Regions from separate parts of the Neobacillus sp. GCM10027624 genome, predicted to be linked through region 2. Evidence: a T-box and tRNA genes for the amino acid it is inferred to sense, from the RefSeq annotation. Region 2 holds a T-box; the other regions hold tRNA genes.
What was found. A T-box is a leader RNA that pairs with one kind of tRNA and senses whether it is charged. The one in region 2 lies ahead of argS (arginine--tRNA ligase), so its partner is inferred to be a tRNA-Arg.

Region 1: it encodes a tRNA-Arg, which carries the amino acid that the T-box ahead of argS (arginine--tRNA ligase) is inferred to sense. The anticodon was not compared.
Region 3: it encodes a tRNA-Arg, which carries the amino acid that the T-box ahead of argS (arginine--tRNA ligase) is inferred to sense. The anticodon was not compared.

Annotation. Positions count from the first base shown of each region.
Region 1 covers NZ_JBHTHD010000011.1:203,063-209,224, forward strand. Annotated here, with positions in the region: gene rph (ribonuclease PH) at 113-868, shown strand; gene ACFQZ9_RS17205 (XTP/dITP diphosphatase) at 865-1,476, shown strand; gene ACFQZ9_RS17210 (metallophosphoesterase family protein) at 1,473-1,991, shown strand; tRNA gene ACFQZ9_RS17215 (tRNA-Arg) at 2,098-2,174, shown strand; gene ACFQZ9_RS17220 (tetratricopeptide repeat protein) at 2,280-3,311, shown strand; gene tig (trigger factor) at 3,477-4,754, shown strand; gene clpX (ATP-dependent protease ATP-binding subunit ClpX) at 5,165-6,162, shown strand, end outside.
Region 2 covers NZ_JBHTHD010000009.1:32,024-38,185, reverse strand. Annotated here, with positions in the region: gene ACFQZ9_RS14255 (DMT family transporter) at 1-677, shown strand, start outside; gene ACFQZ9_RS14250 (TetR/AcrR family transcriptional regulator) at 837-1,409, shown strand; gene ACFQZ9_RS14245 (YhgE/Pip family protein) at 1,491-3,830, shown strand; gene ACFQZ9_RS14240 (alpha/beta-type small acid-soluble spore protein) at 3,974-4,228, opposite strand; T-box leader at 4,334-4,545, shown strand; gene argS (arginine--tRNA ligase) at 4,596-6,162, shown strand, end outside.
Region 3 covers NZ_JBHTHD010000003.1:455,757-461,918, reverse strand. Annotated here, with positions in the region: gene mutS (DNA mismatch repair protein MutS) at 1-2,118, opposite strand, end outside; gene ACFQZ9_RS07195 (YwaF family protein) at 2,435-3,181, shown strand; tRNA gene ACFQZ9_RS07190 (tRNA-Arg) at 3,228-3,301, shown strand; gene ACFQZ9_RS07185 (hypothetical protein) at 3,553-3,906, opposite strand; gene ACFQZ9_RS07180 (ZIP family metal transporter) at 4,132-4,887, opposite strand; gene ACFQZ9_RS07175 (YjcZ family sporulation protein) at 5,039-5,164, opposite strand; gene ACFQZ9_RS07170 (hypothetical protein) at 5,323-5,487, opposite strand; gene ACFQZ9_RS07165 (DUF4405 domain-containing protein) at 5,764-6,162, opposite strand, start outside.

The DNA of each region.
Region 1 (6,162 bases), on a different contig from region 2:
CTTTATTTGTCTGGCTCTAAAGCGTCCTTAAAAAAGACGCTTATGCTTTTCTATTTGCCAGATGGCCGGCTTATACCAACAAGGCGAGCTTGATTATAAAGGAGGAAGATTAGTGCGTGTTGATGGACGTGAACCATTGCAGTTAAGACCCATACATATTGAAACAAACTATTTAATGCATCCGGAAGGCTCGGTGCTCATTTCTGTTGGGGACACAAAAGTAATTTGTACGGCTACAATTGAAGACCGGGTGCCGCACTTTATGAGGGGAGAAGGCAAGGGCTGGATTACAGCGGAATATTCGATGCTCCCAAGAGCGACGGCATCAAGGAATATCCGAGAATCTTCTAAAGGGAAAGTGTCCGGGCGCACAATGGAAATTCAGCGGCTGATTGGCCGTGCCTTAAGGGCTATTGTAGATTTAAAGGCTTTGGGAGAAAAAACAGTTTGGATTGATTGTGATGTCATTCAGGCTGACGGTGGAACCCGTACAGCTGCTATTACAGGAGCATTTGTCGCGATGACGCTTGCTTTAAATGAATTGGCCGAAAAAAGAGCGATAAAATTCCCCATTACTGATTTCCTGGCGGCGACCAGTGTCGGAATTATAGAAGAGAACACAACCATCCTCGATTTAAATTATCCGGAGGACTCCAGTGCTATGGTTGATATGAATGTAGTCATGACCGGAAGCGGCGAATTTGTTGAACTGCAGGGAACAGGTGAGGAAGCTACCTTTTCCTATAACCAGCTTCAAGAATTACTTCATGCGGCACAAGCCGGATTGAGTGAGCTTTTTGAGCATCAAAAAATTGCTCTTGGTGCAGACATAACCGAAAAAATTGAAGAAAGAAGAAAGAATAAATGAGAGAAGTTATTATTGCTACTAAAAACCCCGGAAAAGCGAGAGAATTTGAAAGTATTTTTGCTAAAAGGGGAATCGAAGTCAAAACACTATTAGATTTTCCTGAGATCCCTGATGTAGAGGAAACAGGAACTACTTTTGAGGCAAATGCAATCCTTAAGGCAGAAGCGATCTCAAAGGCATTGAATAAAATGGTCATTGGAGACGACTCCGGTTTGATTGTGGATGTATTAGAAGGTAGACCTGGTATCTATTCAGCCCGATATGCTGGAGAACATAAAAATGATCAGGACAATATTGATAAAGTTCTTTCTGAGTTAAAGGATGTCCCTGAGGAAGAGCGGACGGCAAGATTTTATTGTGCACTGGCGGTGGCTGTGCCGAATCAAGAAACGATGACGGTTTCGGGAACTTGTGAGGGCCGGATTTTAACAGAAAGAAAAGGGACGCACGGCTTTGGATACGACCCGATTTTTTATGTTCCAAATTTGAAACTTGCAATGGCTGAGCTTCCTTCAGAGGAAAAAAATAAAATCAGCCACCGCGCAAACGCCATAAAGAAGCTTGATACGGTGCTGGATTCAATTTTAGAAAGAGCAAATCAATCATGAGCAAAATTTTGATTGTCAGCGATAGTCACGGAATGACAAAAGAGCTTGAAATCGTGCGGGACAGACATATGAAAGATGTTGATTTAATGATTCATTGCGGGGATTCGCAATTAATGCCGGATGACCAAGCGATTTCAGGGTTTGTCACCGTATTAGGGAATTGTGATTTTGGCGGTTATCCTTTAGAAGTAATTGAAGAGGTAAATGGCCGGAAAATTTTCGTTACTCACGGGCATAAGTATTCGGTTAAGTCATCTTTGATGAATTTAAAGTATAAGGCACAAGAGGAAAACGCCGATATTGTTTGTTTCGGGCATTCCCATATATTAGGGGCGGAAGTCATCGGTGGAACGCTGTTTTTGAACCCCGGAAGCCTCCGTCTGCCCCGAGAGCGCTTTGAAAAAACGTACGTTATGCTAGACCTAGCAGATGAAAAAATAAAGATGACCGTTTTTGAATTGAACGGGCGTGAAGTAGTCGATTTAGGTTATGAATTTACCTTGCCGAAAAGATAATGGGGAGTTTATCTTCCCATTTCTTGTTTTTTAAAAACAACAAATTTATTATTGACTTTTATTTTTTAGGACTATATAATAAATCTTGTCTTTGATAAATGACTATGTCCCAGTAGCTCAGCCGGATAGAGCATACGCCTTCTAAGCGTACGGTCGGGAGTTCGAATCTCTCCTGGGACGCCATCTACATACCAAATGAACTTTACTCACCCAGAAAAAGGTGAGTTTTTTTGTTTTTTACTTAATTCGTGCTACACTAATTTTCATCAACCAAAAGGGCGGAATTTTATGAAAAAACGGGAACGAGTTAAAAGAAAAGAGAATGTAATTTTCTTTCCCGGGCTTGAACAGCGATTAACGGAAAAGGGCTTAGAAAGCCTGCAATTAAAAAAATATGAAGAAGCCATCGAACTTTTAGAAGGGGCGAAGGAACTTGACCCAGAAAATGGCGATGTGCTAATGGGATTAGTCTTAGCCTATTTTGAAGCAGGTGCTTACCGAAAAGCAAAAAAACTTGCAAACGAACTTTTACTAAAAGGAATCGGTGATTATTATCAGATGGTCGATTTATATTTGACCATTCTGATCCAGCTGCACGAATATCAAGAAATCGTTTCAACGATTGAAGTCTTATTGGATGAAAAAGAAATCCCACCAGAAAAACAGGATCATTTTATCACCATCCTGCAATTTAGCAGAAGGATGGCGGAACAGGATCAAGCAGATGTGGAAAATGACAATTCGTATGAAACCGGTCCAACGAACAAAAGCCTGAACCTTTTTTCCTTACAAAATACAACCGAACAAATGCTGCTCCTATCTAAACTGGCTGAGAGGAACATCAGGCCTTATATAGAGGAAATTAATGCCTATTTAATCGCAGAAACAGGACAGTCCTTTTTTAAAACAACCCTGCTAACTCTTCTAAAAGAGCAGGAATATGACAAGGAAATTGAGGTTCAAAAGTTTCATCAGGTCATAAAGATTATCCCGACAAAATTGCCTGAAGTTCATGCCCAGCCCAGGATGGAAAAAATCATAGAACATTTAGAAGATTATTTAGAAAATAGTAACCCGGTTTTATTGGCTGATATAATAGGTATGGTAGAACGAATCTTTTTTATCAGCTATCCTTTCGAGCTAGAGCCGAAGAATGCTAAAGCATGGGCAGCAGCCTTTCATGTTCTAGCAGAGGAATATATGGGAAACGATTTAGAAATAATTGATAGAGCGGAAGAATACGGGGTTTCCAGCGAAGAAATCAATCTAGCAATCGTTAAAATACGAGAAATAGAAGAAATTTCTTACCCCAATTTTTAGGCAGTGTGTTGAAAGAAATCAATCCTATGATATAATGTAGGGGTCGCATTCTGTAGAAATTCGATATTTTACAACAAAAAGTGGATAATGACTTGATAGAACAAGACATATTCATACAATTCGTTACGAATGAAATGAGAATAGATGTTGGAGGGAAAAAACGGTATGACAGCTAAGTGGGAAAAATTAGAAGGAAACCGCGGTGTACTTACAGTTGAAGTAAGTGCCGACGAGGTAAGCAAAGGATTAGACGCAGCATTCCAAAAAGTTGTGAAACAAGTAAATGTTCCAGGATTCCGTAAAGGGAAAATGCCTCGTGGCATGTTTGAAAAGCGCTTTGGTGTTGAATCATTATACCAAGATGCTTTAGATATCATTCTTCCAGAAGCATATGGAAATGCAATCGATGAAACAGGCATCGAGCCAGTTGATCGTCCTGATATCGATATTGAGCAAATGGAAAAAGGCAAAGAGCTAATCTTCAAAGCTACTGTTACAGTAAAGCCTGAAGTGAAATTAGGCGATTATAAAGGCCTAGAAGTAGAAGAACAAGACACAAATGTTACAGATGAAGACGTACAAAAAGAATTAGAAACACTTCAAAATCGTCAAGCAGAGCTTGTTGTAAAAGAAGAAGGTACTGCTGAAAACGGTGATACAGTGATCATCGACTTTGAAGGTTTCGTTGACGGAGAAGCATTTGAAGGCGGAAAAGCTGAAAATCACTCACTTGAGTTAGGTTCAGGCTCTTTCATCCCTGGCTTTGAAGAGCAATTAGTTGGAGTTGCAGCCGGCGAATCTAAAGACGTAGAAGTTTCTTTCCCAGAAGAATACCACGCTGCAGAGCTTGCTGGTAAACCAGCAGTCTTTAAAGTAACTGTTCACGAAATTAAAGGAAAAGAACTTCCAACACTGGATGATGAGTTTGCAAAAGATGTAGACGATGAAGTTGAAACATTGGATGCATTAAAAGAAAAAATCAAAACTCGTTTAGAAGACAGCAAAAAGCATGAAGCAGAGCATCACCTACGTGATACTGTAGTGGAAAAAGCGGCTGAAAATGCTGAAGTAGAAATTCCAGCTGTTATGGTTGATAACGAAGTAAACCGTATGCTTCAAGAGTTCGAACAACGCTTGCAAATGCAAGGTATGAACCTTGAGCTTTACTTCCAATTCTCAGGTCAAGATGAAAATGCTTTGCGCGAGCAAATGAAAGAAGAAGCTGAAAAGCGTGTACGTGTAAACTTAACGCTTGAAGCAATTGCGAAGGCAGAAAATCTTGAAGCAACTGATGAAGACGTTAATGCTGAACTTGAAAAAATGGCTGGCATGTACAACATGACAGTTGACAATATCAAAGCAGCACTTGGCGGAGTTGAAGGAATTAAAGCAGATCTTCAGCTTAAAAAAGCAGTTGACTTTCTTGTTGAAAACAAAAAATAATTAATTTCGGCAAGGCACGATTCCATCGTGCCTTGTTTTATACATTTTATCGATTACATATTATAATAGGGGTAGGGAAACCTTTTTATTAAACCTTATGAAAAGCCTTAGACATTTTTGCAGATGGGCAGGAAAAATGGAATTACATATCGAATTAAATTAAACCAAACGGATTTAAGGTTGATTTTTCAAAATTTTGGTTATGCTTAATGGGTACATAAGTTTCTGTTATGATGGCGGATCCCAGTAAATTTAACAGTAGCAAACATAAGGCTTTTTATTTCCAGTCCATCGGCAACATGTGTTACAATGCAATACATACCACTAAAAATAGAAGAAAAAAGATTCGGATTTATTTGGGATTCGCAGCTTTAAAATTGTGTGACAACAAGTATCAAGGGGTGAAAAGATTGTTTAAATTTAATGATGAAAAAGGGCAATTAAAATGTTCCTTCTGTGGTAAAACACAGGATCAAGTTCGAAAGCTGGTTGCGGGTCCAGGAGTTTATATATGTGATGAGTGTATCGAGCTTTGCACAGAGATTGTTGAGGAAGAACTTGGAACAGAAGAAGAAGTAGAATTTAAAGATGTTCCAAAGCCAAAAGAAATCTGTGAAATTCTTGACGAATATGTCATCGGCCAGGATCAGGCTAAGAAATCATTATCGGTAGCCGTTTATAATCACTATAAGCGGATTAATTCCAATAGTAAGATTGATGATGTTGAGCTTGCAAAAAGTAATATTTGTATGATTGGACCAACTGGTAGTGGGAAAACGTTATTGGCACAAACCTTAGCGCGCATTCTTAACGTACCATTTGCGATTGCCGATGCAACTTCATTAACCGAGGCTGGATATGTTGGTGAAGATGTTGAAAATATTTTGCTTAAATTAATCCAAGCTGCTGATTATGATGTTGAAAAAGCAGAAAAGGGCATCATTTATATTGATGAAATTGATAAAATTGCCCGTAAATCGGAAAACCCATCGATTACAAGAGATGTTTCCGGTGAAGGTGTTCAACAGGCATTATTAAAAATTCTTGAAGGTACGGTTGCAAGTGTTCCTCCGCAAGGCGGCAGAAAACATCCGCATCAAGAATTTATCCAAATTGATACAACGAATATTCTATTTATTTGCGGTGGTGCATTTGATGGCATCGAACCAATCATTAAACGCCGTTTAGGGCAAAAAGTCATTGGATTCGGCTCAGATGTTAAGACCCAAGAAATTGGACAAAAAGAGCTTCTTTCAAAAGTATTGCCTGAGGACTTGCTTCGCTTTGGCTTAATTCCAGAATTTATCGGACGTTTGCCTGTTATTGCAAGCCTGGAGCAATTAGATGAAGGTGCTTTAATTGAAATCTTAACGAAGCCGAAGAATGCTTTGGTGAAGCAATACCAAAA
Region 2 (6,162 bases):
TTGCCGGTCAATATACATTTATTGAAACGCTTGATAAGAGTAACGCGGTTACGGCTACATTATTTCAATTTCTGGGTCCCATCATCATAACGATTTATGTTGCTGCCCGGAAAAAGAAACTTCCGGCACCAATGCAATTATTGGCAGTGGTTGCCGCCGTGTTGGGGACATTTTATTTGATTACAAATGGCTCAATTGAAAATGTTATATTATCGAAACGGGCAATTCTTTATGGAATTTTAACAGCGGTCACCTTTGCTTTTTATACGCTGCATCCTAAGTCTTTGATTAAACAATGGGGAACCTTACAAATTGTTGGCTGGGGGATGCTGCTTGGCGGAGTGATACTGTGGTCATTAAAAAGGCAATTTAGTTTTCATCACGTGGCTCAGACATTGACAATCAGTACATTTTCGATGCTCATTATTATTCTTTTAAGCGGAACGATTTCCTTTTTACTCTATATTGGAAGCTTAAAATATTTAACAGCCATCGAAACAGGGCTTTTATCTAGTATCGAACCACTTGTGACTGCCATCCTTTCGATCGCATGGTTAAAGGAATCGTTCGGAGCTTATCAATTGTTGGGCGGAGTGTTTATTATTGTTGCGGTTATCTTATTAACCATTCCGGAGAAGGAGTTTAAACCGAATGTTGCAAGAGAACGAGTATTCTGAAAGAATGATTTTGATGCTAAAGGACAACTTAAATAGGTAAAAACAAGGCTCTTTTAAAAAAGGCCTTGTTTTTATATTGAATCCAATAGTTCATTGTGATATAGTTAAACTCGTTAAAAAAATGACTAAAAAACCAAAATGGTCAAAAAGGGGGTTCGTATGGCAACAGATCGTAGAAAGTTGATTGTAGAGGCGGCGACGAAGTCTTTTTCTTTATTTGGCTATAAAGCAACGACAATGGATCAAGTGGCGAGACTTGCGAATGTTGGGAAAGGTACCATTTATACTTTCTTCAAAAATAAAGAAGAGCTGTTTGAAGAAATAGTTTCTTCATTGGTCAAAGAGATGATTGCTGAGGCAGAAGATGTAATCGAGCCTGGGTTGCCCTTTACAGAGAACGTCCATCGGGCCCTTTACCGTTTATTAGAATTCCGCTCACAGCACCAGCTTATGATTAAATTGATTCAAGAAGAAAAGGAAATGGGAACATTGGCGGTTTCTGAAATGCTGCAGCATGTGGAAGATGAAATTATTGCATACTTAAAGCAAAAAATTGAAATAGCCATTTCTAAAGGAGCTATTCCGGCAGCTGACCCGGAAATGACCAGCTTTTTGCTTTTAAAAATGTACATTGCCCTTGTTTCTGATTGGGAAAAAAATCATGAACCATTAAGTTCAGAGCGAATTGCAGAGCTAATGAAGGTCTTTTTATTAAAAGGATTATCAATTTGATAATCTTCTTTATTTAAATAAATCTGACTGAATGGGGATTTTGGTCAATATTATGGATTTTATCCAAATAGGAGGTTAAACATGAAAGCTTTATCATCTCTGAAAAGTGAGCTATTGGGGATTATCCATAACCGTAAACTGCTAATTGCCATTATTGGCGTCATGACGATTCCATTGCTTTACAGCGGGACGTTCTTATGGGCGTTTTGGAATCCATACGGCCATGTAGATCGAATGCCAGTAGCCGTTGTCAATCATGACAAAGGTGCCGTATATAATGGGGATAAGCTTGAAATTGGTAATGACTTAGTAGAAAAGTTAAAGGATAAGAAAAGCTTTAACTGGAAATTTGTAAGTGAAAAACAAGCAAATAAAGGCTTGGAAAAACAGGATTATTATATCAAAATCGAAATTCCAAAAGATTTTTCAAAAAATGCTACGACACTACAAAGCAATCATCCGAAAAAACTAAATCTTATTTATACACCGAATGAGGGAACGAATTATCTTTCATCTAAGATTGGTGATTCCGCAATTGAAAAGATTAAAGAAGAAGTGGCAGGTGCTGTTACAGAAACATATGCCGAATCCATGTTTGATCAAATCAAAGATGTGGCTAAAGGATTAAATAAGGCAAGTGATGGTGCAGGCGACCTTCATAAAGGGATTGTTTCTGCTAAGGATGGTGCCGGAGAGTTAACCACTGGCATTAGTACAGCTAAAAATGGGGCTGCGAAATTAACCGATGGTGCAAGTTCAGTAAATAGTGGTACAAATAAAATCGAACAAAATTTAAAAACTCTTGCGGAAAAATCGATTGCCTTTTCACAGGGATTACAGTCTGCTTCATCTGGTTCTAAGGATCTTCAAAACGGACTGAAGAAATTTGATACTGGGCTCAGTCAAATGCAGGATGGTAATGCCAAATTATTAGAAGGTGCCCAGAAGTCTCAAGCAGGTGCAAAGCAATTATCTGATGGGCTTGATTCAGCCGCTTCGAAAATGCCAAATTTGCAAAATGGCTCAAAGCAACTAGCAGATGGTGCAACGAAACTTTCTTCCTCCATGGATAAATGGAGGGCAGGAGCGGGAGATGCAAAAACCGGTTCAGCTCAGGTTAGCGAAGGATTACAGGGAACAATTGAGTTTGTAACGCAAATGGAAGAGCAAACAAATGACCCGGTTGAAAAGGCAAAACTTGAAGGCTTAAAAGGGAATTTGAAAAAATTATCAGAAGGAAGCCAGAAGGTTACGGCTGGTGTAGATGCTCTTTCAGGCAATGCAGAGCTTTTAAAACAGGCGTCAGATCAGTTAGCAGCCGGTGCAAATAAATTGAACAATGGCCAATCCCAACTTGCAGGTGGCGTCAATCAATTGGCTTCCGGTGCAAAACAACTCGAAGATGGACAGATTCAATTAACAGCAGGTCTGACCACCTTTAGTGATAAATTGGATGAAGCAAAGAAAGGATTCAGCCAATTAACAGACGGAAGCAGTAATCTTTCCTCTGGTTTAAATGAATTAGCAGCCGGCTCATCCAAGCTTCAAGATGGAACCAATAAGCTTGCAGAGGGGTCAAAGCAATTAGCAAAAGGAACCGGTCAGTTGTATGATGGAACAAAAAGCTTAAATGGAGGAATGTCCAAACTTGATAATGGTTCTGCTGATTTAACTAACGGGATGGAAAAGCTAGCAGATGGGTCGAAGGAATTAAATGATAAACTACAGGATGGAGCCCAAGATGCAAGTGATGTGAAAGCGAATAGCAGTATTTATAATATGTTCGCTAAGCCAGTTAAACTGATAGAAGACCGAATGAATCATGTTCCCGATTATGGTACGGGTTTTACACCTTACTTCTTATCATTAAGCTTGTTTGTCGGGGCTTTAATGTTATCGATTATCTTCCCAATGTTTGAACCTGCAAGGAAACCGAAAAGCGGCTTTAGTTGGTTTGCAGGTAAATTAGGGATTTTGTTAATCGTTGGAATAGGGCAGGCACTGCTTGCGGATATTGTCCTTCTTGCGGGGCTTGGATTAGAGGTTAAAAGTGTTCTGCTATTTATTCTGCTGAGTATCTTTACAAGCTGGACGTTTTTAGCGATTATTCAATTCCTTGTAACGGTATTGGATAATCCAGGGCGCTTCCTGGCCGTTATTATTTTGATTTTGCAATTAACCAGCAGCGCTGGGACATATCCGATTGAATTAGTGCCAAGGATTTTGCAAAAAATTAATCACTTCCTGCCAATGACATATTCCATTGCAGGATTCAGGGCGATTATTTCCACAGGCGATTTTAGCTTTATGTGGGAAAATATCGAGTTTATTTCCATTTTCTTTGTTGCTTTCCTTGCAGCAACCCTAACATTCTTTGTTGTTAAATTTAAACGGCAAAATGTACAGCATCAAGAAGCATAAAAGGGGTGCCCTCTATTTTGGGGCGCCCCTTTTATGGTTTAAAAAAGCATTTATCTGCGGAAAATGGAAATTTATCTGCGGTAGTTTAGGTTTTATCTGCGAAGAAAGTAATGCCTTTTAAAAACAGTGATTTATGCATGTGTTTATTTTTTTCCAAGGTTCTGCTGCGCCATTTTCACGAGTTCACGAACCATGCTGCCGCCAAGTCTGCCTCCGACCTTTCCGGCTTGCTCAGAGGTTAGCTGGCCGTTATATCCTTTCTTTAACGGTACACCCGTCTCCTCTGCCGCCTCAAATTTGGCGTCCTCCGGGCTCTTGGCATTGACAACTCTGGCTTTTAATTCATCCAGTCCGGCCCTTGCTCCAGGGACGAGAATTTTGTTATTTCTTCTAGCCATGAAAAAATCCCTCCTTTCCATTAGGATTTCCTCTTATAAGGAAAATTACTAAACAAGCACTGGATAAATCCCTTATGTTCCAGTATAATATCTGGTAATTAACATCGAAAATCAATGATAAAGAGAGTAGTTATCTGTGAGGTCATAGCGATTCAGGGGCGGTGGGAGCCTGAAACCAAGAGAAGATAATGAAGCGCACTTTTGAGATGCCGTCCGAAGTAACAGTAGGATATGCCGGAGAATGCTCCGTTACCAAGCGTAAGCTGGTTCTTTGTGAACAATTAGAGTGGTACCGCGGGATAACTCTCGTCTCTTTTTTAGAGGCGGGAGTTTTTTATTTGGGATAAAAATTATTGGAGGTTTTAAAGTGAATTTTAAGAAAGAGCTTGCCGAAATACTTTTTGAGTCGCTAAAAGGAGAGATTTCAGTTCAGGATCTCGAACAACTTATTGAAAAACCAAAAAACCAAGAACATGGCGATATGGCGTTTCCATGCTTTACACTGGCAAAAGTTAAACGAAAGTCACCAAATCAAATAGCCCAGGAACTAAGCAGTACAATTCAATCGCCACTTTTTGAAAAAATTGAAGTAATTGGCGCTTATCTAAACATATTTTTAAATAAACTGCAGGTTTCAGAACAAGTAATCAAGGAAATCAACACACTAGAAAGCCGTTATGGTATGCAGGCGATAGGAAATGGCGGACAGGTACCGATTGATATGTCCTCTCCAAATATCGCCAAACCGTTCTCAATGGGCCACTTGCGCTCTACAGTTATTGGGAATTCGCTTGCTCTAATTCTTGAAAAGTGCGGTTATAAACCAGTGAAAATTAACCATCTCGGTGACTGGGGTACACAGTTTGGTAAATTAATTACTGCTTATAAGCTTTGGGGAGAAGCGGAGAAGGTAAAGCAAAACCCAATTAAGGAGTTACTGACTCTTTATATTAAGTTCCATGATGAGGCAGAGAAGGATCCATCCCTTGTTGACCAAGGCAGAAGCTGGTTCAAAAAGCTTGAAGATGGTGACGAGGAAGCACATGAGTTATGGCAATGGTTCCGCGATGAGTCTCTGAAAGAATTCTCTAGAATTTATGATTTAATGAACGTTGCGTTTGACTCCTTTAACGGCGAGGCTTTTTATAATGATAAAATGGACCGTGTTGTAAAGCTTCTTGAGGAAAAACAATTGCTAGTAGAATCGGATCATGCTCAAGTGGTGGAATTAACAGAAGAAGAGCTGCCGCCATGCCTGATTAAAAAGTCAGACGGGGCCACACTGTATGCTACCCGTGATTTAGCTGCTGCTCTTTATCGCCAGGAAACCTATAATTTTGATAAGTCTTTATATGTTGTTGGAAATGAGCAAAGTCTCCATTTTAAACAACTTAAAGCTGTTTTAGGAAAACTGGGGTATGACTGGGCAAAGAATATGGTCCATATTCCATTTGGCATGATGTTAAAAGACGGAAAAAAAATGTCGACAAGAAAAGGGAAGGTTGTTTTATTAGAAGAGGTATTAGATGAGTCAATTTCCATGGCCCGTCATAATATTGAAGAGAAAAATCCAAATCTAATGAACAAGGACATGGTTGCGAAGCAAGTTGGTGTAGGAGCGGTTATTTTCCACGACTTAAAGAATTTCAGAATGAATGATATTGAGTTTTCATTAGAAGAAATGCTTCGTTTTGAGGGAGAAACGGGACCATATGTTCAATATACGCATGCTCGGGCCTGCTCCATTTTACGAAAAGGAAATTGGTCCGCCGATTGGCAGCCAAGCGGTATTGATTATTCTTGGGAAAAAGAATGGAAGGTTATTACTATGCTCATGGAGTTCCCAAATGCCATCAAAAGAGCACTTAACCAGTTCGATCCTTCCCAAGTCGCTAAATATGTAGTAGACCTAGCCCAAGCTTTTAATAAGTATT
Region 3 (6,162 bases), on a different contig from region 2:
AATAATCGCTTGGGCCAACGCCATTCCATCATATGTGGAAGTTCCGCGGCCGATTTCATCAAACAGGATCAAGCTGTTTTGTGTTGCATTGACAATCGCATTTCTCGCTTCAAGCATTTCGACCATGAATGTACTCTGTCCGGAAATTAAATCGTCGGCTGCCCCGATGCGGGTAAATACCTGATCAAAAATCGGTAGGACAGCTGCTTCAGCAGGTACATAGCAGCCAATTTGTGCAAGGATTGCCGTTAACGCAATCTGACGCATGTACGTACTTTTACCGGACATGTTTGGCCCAGTGATAAGTAAGACATCGCGATCACCATCCATGAAGCAGTCATTCGGAACATATTCCTGCGAGTTAAGAACTTTTTCGACAACCGGGTGACGGCCATCCTTAATCACGACACGGCGTTCATCCGAAAATTGCGGTTTCACATATCGGCGTTCTTCACTCACCTGAGCAAAGCACTGCAGTACATCGAGCTCGCTGACAGCTTTAGCCAAAGCCTGGAGCCTTGGAATCTGCTCTTTCACGATTTCACGAATTTCAGTAAAAAGCTCATATTCGAGCTCGCCGCATTTTTCTTCCGCTTGTAAAATTAACGCTTCTTTTTCCTTTAATTCCGGTGTGATAAACCGTTCCGCATTTGTTAAGGTTTGTTTCCGTTCATACTGCCCTTCTTGTAAAAGATGCAGGTTGGCGCGGGTTACTTCTATATAATAGCCAAAAACACGATTATAACCGACCTTCAAGGATTTAATGCCCGTCTTTTCGCGTTCTTCCCGTTCCAGTTGGGCAATCCATGTTTTCCCATTGCGGCTTGCATCCCGGTATTGATCCAATTGTTCGTTATAGCCATCACGAATGATGTTTCCTTCTTTTAACGAAAGAGGAGGATTTTCTACAATCGCCAGCTCTAACAAATCCGTTACCTCTTCACAAGGGTCAAGAGATTCAGCAATTTGAGTCATTTCTTCAGTTTGCATGTTTTGTAGGATTTGTTTTAAAAATGGAACTTGGAGCAGGGAACGTTTTAATTGAACTAAGTCCCTGGCATTTACATTCCCGAACGCAACGCGGCCCGCTAAACGTTCCAGGTCGTAAACTTCTTTCATTTTTTCACGGAGCTCTTGGCGCTCAAAATAGTGATTCATCAACACTTCAACAAGGGTATGGCGATGCACAATTTCCTTTTTATTAATCAAAGGCCTGTCGATCCAGTGTTTGAGCATCCGGCCGCCCATTGCGGTAATCGTTTCATCCAAAAGCCATAATAAGGATCCTTTTTTCCCTTTGGAACGAATGGTTTCGGTTAACTCAAGATTTCGCTTTGAATAATAATCAATTTTCATATATTGATGGATTTGATAGGTTGTCACCGACTGAAGATGGTCGAGGCTTCGCTTTTGCGAGCGGTACAAATAGTTAAAAAGCCTTGCTGCAGTTTGCTTCAACTTATCCTGGTTCAAATCCTCCAGCAGACCGGCAAAATTCATTTCTATTGAACTATTATCTTCAAAGGAAATCGCCAAAACATCTCGTTCACGCATTCTCTTTTGAAGATCCCCGTCAAAATCGCTCTTTACTACTACCTCTTTGGCACTTAATACGGCAATCTCATTGAGAACTTCTTCAAAATTATTCGATAATAAAGTAACCCGGCTTTCGCCTGTTGAGATGTCGTTGTAAGCAAAACCGTAAGTGCGATCATCAAAAGCGGTAACAGAAGCAATATAGTTGTTTTCTTTATCGGTTAATCCCTTGCCCTCCATCACGGTTCCAGGGGTAATGAGCTGCACCACTTCGCGGCGGACAACCCCTTTGGCCTGTTTTGGGTCTTCGGTTTGTTCACAAATGGCTACTTTATAGCCCTTGCCGATTAATTGTTCAATATAGTTGGCCGCGGAATGGTACGGAACACCGCACATCGGAATCCGGTCTTCCGTTCCACCTTCCCGGCTCGTTAACGTAATCTCTAATTCTTGCGATGCTTTAATTGCATCGTCAAAGAACATTTCATAAAAATCGCCTAAGCGAAAAAATAAAAAGGCATCTTGATAATCTGCCTTTACTGCTAAATATTGTTGTATCATCGGCGTATATCCAGTTGCCATAATGACCTCCACGTTTTCATCATTTCGAGTATCTTCGACAAACTATTATATCATATTGGGATGGTGCGGGGCACATGTGGAAATTACCAAGTTGGGATTGTGGGGTTATTTATTCGATTGAGGCGGGTTCGCAGATAAAATATCGTTTATCGCAGATAAAGTGTCAGCTGCGCAGATAAATCGGTTACTATCGCAGATAAAATACTATCGGTAATAAATTACTAATTTTAAAACAATAAATATTGAAGCAAGTATAGCCAAACCCTGTAGCTGCATATAGTTATAAAAGGTAAGGGATAAGAATTGAGGTGGTTTTGTGCTCAAATGGTTTGTAGGGAGTAGTAAAGAATACAATTTTGAGATGTATTCCAACAGCCATTTAATTATTATCGCTATCCTGATTCTGGGAGCCGCAGGGATTTATTTTTTCCGAAATAAAATAAAGTGGAGAACGGCTGAAATTGGTACTGCGATTTCACTTATGGTTTTTGAAATCACTTATCATTTCTGGATGCTCATAAAAGGGATCTGGGAAACCAGCTCTGCTTTGCCATTGGAGCTTTGTAACATCAGTCTAATTTTATCCATATTACTCCTGCTTACTCGTAAAAAAATAATCTATGAAATTTTGCTTTTCACTGCATTGCTTGGAGCAACTCAGGCACTCATTACGCCTATATTACATTACGACTTTCCACATTTTCGGTTTTTTCATTTTTTTTATACCCATCTAATGATTATTTGGGTGCCGCTGTATTTCACCTGGGTGCACGGATACCGGCCAACCATATGGTCCGTGGTCAAACTCTTTGTATTTCTTAATGTACTAATGCCATTCATCATGTTGGTCAATAAACTGGTTGGCGGAAATTACATGTTTTTAAGTCATAAACCTATTACCGCCAGTCTATTGGATGTTCTCGGCCCTTATCCTTGGTATATCTTATCAATGGAAGGTTTGCTCATTACTTTAAGCTTGCTTGTTTGGCTAATTTTTAGAGAAAAGTGTCTAAAAACTTCACATGTCGTCAGGCACCATGTAAATAAAAGAACTTTTTATTGACCTTTTTTATCCAATTTATTATAATAAAAGACGTTCCAAAAAATATGTCCCAATAGCTCAGCAGGATAGAGCAACAGTTTCCTAAACTGTAGGTCGGAGGTTCGAATCCTCTTTGGGACGTACTCGTTAAAAAAGCGCTTTGTATCACGGTTTGTTATCCGTTAGCATTGCGCTTTTTTCATTGTCTGTAGGATGTATTTTTGACATAAACGGAAGGGTTTACATAAAACATCCCAAAATGCAGAAGTATTTGCAAATTGAAAAACAGGCAGATTTGTAATCAGCAAAATAGATTCCCGCCTGTTCGTAATATAATGAAACGGAATAATATGAATTCAAATATAATAAAAAGCCGTCATGATTTGACGGCCTTACTTATAAAACGCATCAACAGCAATATCACCTTCTTCACTTCGTGTACCAAACCACTCTGTACCATCATATTCCTTTAATCCTGCATTTTCTAAATTTAACTTTTTCGCTAATGACTCCGTTATAGAATGAGCCTGCTCAGGGGAAACACTGCGAAAAGTAATTTGAATTTCCGGCTTTACTCCATATTCTTTGACAACAAATTCTTGAAACTCCGATAATGACTTTGGACTTACATTACCGGACCCTTCCCGTGTTGCAATTAAGGTAACAATTATTGAAGTAATGGCAATAATTAGGACTGATAATAAAATAACTATGTTTCTATTTAACTCGTTTACTTTCGCAAGCATATGTAACCGCCTCCTATTAATCTTTACGACTATTGTATGATGATAGATTCGAAAAATTATTAATAATTTCCTCTTACTTCGGTTGTTTTTAATCCATGTCACTGCATGTTTAGAATAAAAGAGGCCAGCACAGATGCCAGCCTAAAGAATACCGCCTAAGCAATACTGTAATTCGGAGGATAGAATCCTCTTTGGGGAAGTACTAAAAGCACTTCTATTCAATCCCTACACAATACTATGTAATACCAAATAAAGTAAGATCCCACAGATAAAGAACAAAGGTGTACTTTTAAAGGTTCCTCGATTAATTAAAGGCAATAATAAGGTTCCACTTAGATATAGGAAAATTCCGGCTGTTACGGATAAGCCCATTGCAACAATTTGTTCTTGATGATCTCTAAGTCCTGATAAAAAATAAGCAGATCCCGCCCCTAACCAAGTGAAAATTCCTTGAATGATAAGATAAATTGCAGTTTTTTTCCGGCCATTTAGAAAGGCAAGCATAACGGAAGTATAAGAAAGTCCCTCAGGGATTTTATGAATAACCAGTGCTATAGAAACAAAGATACCTAATTTAAAATCTGCAGAATAGCTAATTCCAATGGATAACCCCTCAAAAAAATTGTGAAGCAGCATTCCACTTGATAATCCTTTTACAGTAGTAAGATCTCCGTTTTCTAATCCATTTTTCCTGTGCAATGTTGTTGGCAAAAAGACTAAATACATTATAAGAAAACCAATTAGGACGAACAAACTACTATGATTAATGCCCTCTTGTCCTTCAGGAATTAGATCCAAAAGCGCAATGGATAACAATAAACCGGCACTAAGAGCAACTAATGACAATAAGGTTTTTTCCGACCAATTTTTCCGAAATAGAACAAGAAATCCTCCAAGAATGTAGGCAAGGGATGAGATTAAAACTACAAAAAATATCATTGGAGTCAGCTTAATCGTCTCCTTTATAAGTTCATTCCTCAATTTTATTCTCCAAAATGAAAAATGATTACAATATTCAAGCACCATATTTCGATTGGTATTTCGCATTTGTTTTAGTACCGACAGAAAAAACTAATTAAAAAACACAAAAATGAGGTGTCTGATCGAGATCACCTCATTTTTGTATGTTTTATTAATAGAAGCTGCTTGCTCCAACAATAATTAAAAGAATGAACAACACAACAATTAATACAAATGGGCTATAGCCACCGTAGCCGTATCCATAGCCATAACCTCCGCAACCGCACCAACCGCACATAGTAAACACACCTCCTTAAGGTTGTTTACTATATTAATATGCATCATTATCCTTTAAAGGAAATGGTAATACAACATGTCAATTAAAAATGGATATTTGTCCTGCTTTAAATTTCTACACAAAGCAAAAGGGGGTACACAGACTTATTACGATACAAATTATGTTTGTACAAGCTGCAGTGAATTTTCAATGTCGTTATAGTAAATAACCTCAGAAAGAACCTTATAACCTTGTACTTTGCCCAAAGTTTCTCTTGCTTCTTTTTCGGTATTAAATTCAAACATAGTAATTTCTTCTTTTAAATAGACAGTAATGATCCACATAAGTTTTCCACCCCTTCAAGATTGTTTTTACCTCTTTTAATTGCAAATAAAGTATAATCAAAATATTCTGAAGTGAAAACGTTTCCCAAATTAAGTTTTTTTCATAAATAAAATATATTTTGTTCATTTTGTTCACACGTGGATTTTAATATGCCACAAAAATAGCCCTGCTTTAATAGCAGGGCTAGAACCTTTATGGCAATATAAAGTGTGCCGTCTTTCACTTTTCTTGAATCGTGTGAAAGATGATTGATTTCAATAGATGTTGAACCTTGATCATGAATTTTGAAGATGTAAGTTTTTTGATTCTCGTTTATTCTTTAGTTTTCGTTTTTCAAAATAATAGGTAGGAATGATGATGGCTGCCCAAATCGCAAAATAATTTAGAACATCACGAAACGGGTTTCTGCTGCCACCATGTCCATCTTTTCCATGAAATTTTCCTTCACGAAAATCTCCACTAGGCGGTCCCTGTACTGTATTGGTTGTTATCCCTGTATTCCCAATGTTGGATGTCTGCCCACTTTGTTGTACTTGTTTAGGTGCAAAATCAGCAATATTTGAAGAAGCTGTTGCGGAAAACCATTGAATTCCGCCTGCTAAAATGGCGATGGATAGGACTACTGATGCAATTACACCTTTTCTAAATTTTCCTTCTTTTGATTTAAACGCCTT